Regions from separate parts of the Lactobacillus sp. C449L genome, predicted to be linked through region 2. Evidence: predicted binding sites of a transcription regulator. Region 2 holds the regulator's gene; the other holds the start of a gene.
What was found. The regulator LexA, encoded in region 2, represses DNA repair genes until DNA is damaged. The targets are predictions, from matches to a motif close to CNAACANNTGTTNG.
Positions count from the first base shown of each region.

Region 1: AC2JF9_RS07415 (sigma factor) is a predicted target of LexA. The motif match lies at 1,820-1,833, and genes of this name have one in related genera.

Region 1 covers NZ_JBWXGA010000005.1:51,859-55,006, forward strand. The annotation lists gene nusG (transcription termination/antitermination protein NusG) at 1-268, opposite strand, end outside; gene secE (preprotein translocase subunit SecE) at 370-540, opposite strand; gene rpmG (50S ribosomal protein L33) at 548-697, opposite strand; gene AC2JF9_RS07410 (P8 family protein) at 881-1,096, opposite strand; gene AC2JF9_RS07415 (sigma factor) at 1,170-1,745, opposite strand; gene rlmB (23S rRNA (guanosine(2251)-2'-O)-methyltransferase RlmB) at 1,979-2,734, opposite strand; gene AC2JF9_RS07425 (Mini-ribonuclease 3) at 2,721-3,148, opposite strand, start outside.
Region 2 covers NZ_JBWXGA010000001.1:106,897-110,044, forward strand. The annotation lists gene rplS (50S ribosomal protein L19) at 1-70, shown strand, start outside; gene AC2JF9_RS00575 (nucleoside phosphorylase) at 169-936, shown strand; gene lexA (transcriptional repressor LexA) at 1,212-1,835, opposite strand; gene AC2JF9_RS00585 (DUF896 domain-containing protein) at 1,978-2,226, shown strand; gene AC2JF9_RS00590 (YneF family protein) at 2,296-2,514, shown strand; gene AC2JF9_RS00595 (ABC transporter ATP-binding protein) at 2,579-3,148, shown strand, end outside.

The DNA.
Region 1 (3,148 bases), on a different contig from region 2:
TAACGTTCGGCGTATTACGAACAACAAACCAACTTTCGTCGGTCATGACCATTTCAACGAGAACATAACCAGGAAAAATCTTTTCTTCAACTTCTTTTTTCTTGTCGTTAACTTTCTCGATCTTTTCTTGTTCTGGAACCATCACACGAAAGATGTAGTCTTGCATCCCCATGCTTTGAGCTCGAGAAAGTAAATCTGATCTGACCTTGTCTTCATATCCTGAATAGGTATGAAGCACGTACCATTGTTTTTTTGTTGTTTCAACCATTACTAAATTTCTCCTTTTATTTTGGCAAACAAAAAAACCTCCAAGTAAGAGGTCCTTTTCTAACTCATTATATTATATCACGAATAAAAAAACATTTCTATTTACATAACTATCTGCGTTAAACTGCTAAATAATAGGTCCAGTAAACCAAGATACAAAGCAAATAAAATTGAAGTTGTAATCACCGTTCCGGTATCGTGGCGATTCTGCTTGGCGGTTGGCCAAGTTACCAATCGCATTTCTTGAGCTACGCTCTTAAAGAACTTAATCAATTATTTCTTACCTCGTTTCCTTGTGTAAAGTCATCTTTCCGCAATGCTTACAAAATTTTTTTAATTCAAGCCGCTGAGTGCGATTCTTGCTTGCGGTGATTGAATAGTTACGCGAGCCGCAGATACTGCAGGCTAGAGACGCTTTTTTCACTGCCATAATCTCACTTCCAAACTATTGTATTTTAGCAAAAAAAGCCAGTTTAGGCAATGACTTGCTTTTTTAAGTTATCAAAATTTGAATTCTCAAAAAATAAAAAGCAGCTACGGTTATATGCAACTGCTTTTTTAGTAATCAATCTATATGCGTGATTACCGGACGTAGAACAATGTAAAGTCGGATTTACTTTTTAAGATTTTCATTTACAAAAGATTTGATTTTGTCGTCGGAATCATCTAAGAACGGAAGCATGTCTTCTTCCGTTTTAATGGTATCTCTACCGTTTTTTTCCATAAAATAATCCCAAAGTGCATCTCTAACTGGAAGATCAGAATCGCTCCAGTCAAATACTTCTTTCATGTGACGATCTAACAATGCAGTTTTAAATTCTTCAGTCATCTTAACTACCTCCTAAAAATAATTCTACATAGTTAATTATAACTCTCTTTAGCTTTTTCAACTTATACATAGGCTATTTCGACAGTACACTTCTCATTTTGCGAAATAAGCGCGCTCGTGCCCTTGCAAGAGCCAATTGACTAATTTTTAGCCGTTTCATTACTTCATCGCTTTGATAGACTCCTAAAACAATTAACAAAGCCATGTTTTCCATTTGAGATAAATTGCTAACTAATTCTTCCAGACTTTCACTCATTGGAATTTCTGATGTGATCGAGCAAGAATTACATAATGGTCTTAATCCACATTCCACCGCAGATTCTAGTGAAACCGACTGCGAAAGTGCTTTTCTTCTGTAAGCTGTCTCATACCTAACTAGACTCTTAGCATGATTTAGCAATCGCGTTTTATAATAACTAGAAAACTTACCTTTAGCTTGGTCAAAATTCATAACTGCAGCATAGCAAATAATCATGGCGTCTTGATCCCAGTCTTGGCTATCATAACTGCGCACATAATATTTGCGCTTAACACTATTAATTAACGGCCGATATAAATTACACAGGTTTTTGAGTGCATCCGTTTTTCCTGCTTTGATTTGCTCAATATATCCACTTTCCAGATCAGCTGTTAATTGAGAATTATTCACTCTTTTCGCTCCCTTTCAGTGCTTTTAAAAAGCACTCAGAGTGCAGAATACAAAGCTTGGTTGTCTCAAAATATCGAACCCGCGTTCAATCTACGCAATGCAAATTTTGTGTTTTCTTGGTAAAAACATAATGTTCATTATGTCTAAATGCCCATTTTTCAAAAAAATTATAAAAATTTGGTACACAAAAAATCACTTTGACCTTTTATACAATTCAAAGTGATTCGTGATTTTTATTTAATAGGATTACGACTATTTAACATCTGATAAAGTAATACCCCTGTTGCGACACTCGCGTTAAGTGACTGGACGTGCCCCACCATTGGCAAAGTCAGCATTTGATCCATCTGTTCTTTAAGTAAACGCGAAATACCTTTACCCTCGTTACCAATAACTAAAACTGTTTTGCCATTACTATCCCACTTACGGTAATCGATGCCCTTCATATCAGTACCAAAAAGCCAGTAGCCCCGTTTTTTTAATTCATTACTTGTTTGTACCAAATTGTTAACTCGAGCAACCGGAACGTGATCAATTGCTCCAGTCGATGTTTTAGCAACAACTGAAGTCAAACCAGTGGCATGACGTTTAGGTATAATAATCGCATCAACACCTGTAGCATCAGCGGTTCTTAATATTGAACCTAAGTTATGCGGATCTTCGATTGAATCAAGCATTAATAAAAAGGGTTGTTTTTCTTCCTGGTCAAACTTGTCTAATAAATTCTCCAAATTAGCATATTCAAAACTAGCTACCGTCAAAACTAGTCCCTGATGATTGCCTCCTTGAACAAGACGGTCCAGTTTGTTTTTGGGAACAGCCTGAACAACCAGCCCTTTCTTTTTAGCTAAGCCATAAACTTCATTAGCAAAACTTTCTTGAACACCTTGTTGCAAAAAAATCTTGTTAATTCGCTCCGCTTCTTGCGTGCTCAAAAAATCAAGCCCGGCATGCTTGCCAAAGACAAAGTCACTATCATTCGAAGTCATATTCATCAAGATCTCCTTTTTCAACAGCAATAATGCACCATTGCGTTAATTCAGCAATGCGTTCTTTTTTGTTTAGCAACTCCAAATAACCCCACACTGCTTCAAAACCTGTGGATAACTGATAGGTTGCTAAGCTGGTATTTTTAGCTTTGGTATGAGTTTTCGAATTACGCCCGCGGCGAAACGTAGCTACTTCATCATCAGTTAGCAAGTTCTCATTTTGTAATTTAGTTATCAGAGCAGCCTGAGCTTTTGCGGAAACATAGTGTGTCGCCTGCCTTTGCAAAACCTGCGGTTTGACAATACCACATTTGATTAAATGCCGCCTGATGAAAATTTCGTATACTGCATCACCTAGATAAGCCAAAGTTTGCCCATTTAAGGTATCAGGATTTACTTTTTGTTCAACTAATT
Region 2 (3,148 bases):
TCGTGCTAAGCTTTATTACTTACGTGACCGTCACGGTAAATCTGCAAGAATTGCCGAGAAGCGTCGTTAATTCACTGTTAAAAAAGAACCATCTTTCTTATGAAGGATGGTTCTTTTTTTGCATTTTTTATGATAGCATTTTAGTCAATATCTTAATTTGGAGGTAATTTGATGAGTAAACCATTTTTATTAGATTTTGATTCTACTCCGCATGCGGTTTTAGAACCGAATCACGAAAGAAATGAAACGCATTATCACTTTCATGAAAAATTGCTCTTTGCCTTTTTAACACAAGAAGCAATTGATGGCTTTTTAGCCCAACACCCGCACCAAGTCATGGGACACTTTGATTGCTTTGGAAAAAAGATATTAATTTATGAGGTGGAATTGCCAAAAGGGAAAATCACTTTATGTCAGGCAATGCTTGGTGCTCCAGCTGCGGTTGAATTATTAGACTGGCTCATTAGCTATGGTGTCAAGCAGATTCTGGCAATCGGATCAACAGGGACACTTGATGATTTGCCAGAAAACTATTTTCTAGTTCCGACTAAAGCTATTCGAGATGAAGGCACGTCGTTTCATTACATGGCACCTGGTAATTTTGTGGACCTTAGCTCAGAGTTTTTGACTAAAGCCGAAAAGCTAATGGAGCAAAATAACTTTAAAGTTAAGGTAGTCATGACTTGGACGACCGATGGTTTTTTCAGGGAAACAGCCAAGAAGGTCAAGCAGTTTAAGGAACTTGGTGCTGCTTGCGTTGAAATGGAATGTGCCGCAATGGCTGCGTGTGCACAATTTCGGCAAGCAGATTTTGCACAAATTCTGTTTACTGCTGATTCGCTTAATGATTTAGAGAATCATCGAGAACGTGACTGGGGTAGAGATGCACATGAAATGGCGTTAAACTTGGCAGCAACAGTAATTGACAAATTATAATTTTTACTTTGTGAAAAACAGCCTTGTGAAACGCAAGTGGAACAGTAGATTGATTCACAATGTTTGAATGGAATTGCTTTAGTTTAAACGATTGTATTATAGAAACTTATTAATAAGATTGTGAATTGCTTTTTGCTAATGAATGTGGAAAAATAATTTTTCTATAATCAACCTTAAGTTTTTACTTTAGTAATTTAGGTTCTAAAAACTACTCAACCTATAGGTTAAGTAGTTTCTGGTTTCATCTAAATGACTAAAATACATTGTTACAGTGATTAAATTATATTATTTCGATAAAGACCAACGACTTTACCGACGATATATACTCTAGTAAGAATAATTGGAGCCATGGTGTCGTTTTCGGGTTGTAAACGAAAATGGTCCTTCTCTTTGTAGAAACGCTTGACAGTAGCTTCGTTTTCATCTGTCATTGCAACAACAATCTCGCCATTAGTTGCTGTTGTTTGTTTACGAACAATAACATTGTCGCCATTCAAAATGCCAGCATTAATCATACTCTCCCCGCGAACACGTAACATGAAAAGGTCACCAGCATCGTTAGCTAAATCGGGTGGTAGAGGAAAGTAATCTTCGATGTCTTCAACGGCTAAGATTGGCTGTCCAGCGGTTACAACTCCAACCACCGGTATTTCAGCTGGTTTAATGCCGATTGCTTTTTTACCTTCTTCCGTTATTTCTAACGCGCGGGGCTTAGTTGCGTCTTTGACAATGAGACCTTTTCTTTCTAGTCGCGAGAGGTGACCGTGAACGGTTGAAGTGGAAGAAAGTTCAACGCCTTGACAGATCTCGCGAACAGTTGGCGGAAATCCGCGTTTTTCAACTGTATCATATATGTAATGCAAAATTTGTAATTGCTTCGAGTTTTGTTTACTAGTCATTTGTTTCTCCAAAAAATAATCAATCATCGTATAAGTTCATTCTAGCAGAAGTTTGAAGCAAATACAAACAAGCGTTCTAAGTATAATAAACTTTTTTTCTGATCAAAAATAGGGTAGACTTTTTAGAATAAGAGGTGCAAAAATGACTGAAGATAATGAAAAAAAGATGATCAACCGGATTAATGAACTATATCATAAAAAGGAAGCTGAAGGTTTGACCGCTGAAGAAGAAAAAGAACGTGAAGAACTCCATAAGAAGTTCATTAAGAACTTCCGTGCCGGTTTTAAACAAGATGTTGAAAATCTGGTTATTATCGACAAGAATGGCAATGAAGTAACGTCTGAGAAGGCTAAAAAAGCTCAGCGTAAAAAAGGTTTAAGAAAAGACTGATTTATCCCTTTTAATCTAATTAAATTTTAGGTAAGATATATCTATTGGACAAATTGAGGTGAATGTTTTATGAATTTAGCATTAGCGATTGTATTAATTGTTGCGGCACTATTAATCGGCTTGGTAGGCGGTTTTTATGGTGCAAGATCTTACATGAAGAAGTACTTTAAAGATAATCCACCAATCAGTGAGGATATGATTGTTGCCATGATGTCACAAATGGGACAAAAACCTTCGGCCAAGAAGGTTAACCAAGTGATGAACATGATGAAACATCAGAATAATTAATCTTGCTAGATTGAAAAAAGACGGGGTTTTTCTCCGCCTTTTATTTTGGAAAGACAGGTGAACAATGGGCATATTTTTTAAACTGGGATGGTTTTTTAAAAAAGAGAAAAAACGCTATTTAATTGGTGTAACTTTCTTAGCTCTGACTTCAATAATTAACTTAGTTCCACCCCGAATTTTAGGTTTAATGGCTGATCAACTGGAACGCGGACATATTTCTTGGCAAGAATACGGAATGTTAATTTTAGCGATTATCTTTTCGGCCATACTACTATATGGATTCCGCTATTTTTGGCGTAGACAAATATGGGGTGGGGCTGCCGAACTTGAATTCCAAATGCGTTCGAAACTTTTCAGCCATTTTATGGAAATGGATCGAACCTTTTATCAGCGCCATCGAACTGGTGATTTAATGGCCCATGCAACAAATGATGTTTCAGCTATCCAAGAAGTTGCTGGTGAAGGAGTTTTAACTTTAGTCGATTCGCTCTTAATGAGTGTATCAACTATGTTTGCGATGGTTATTTTTGTTGATTGGCGCTTGACTATAGTGGCATTAATCCCGCTGCCATTTTTAGCTTGGGGAGCCTGGAAACTTGGCGATCAGTTATATGTAGCTTTTGATGAATCGCAA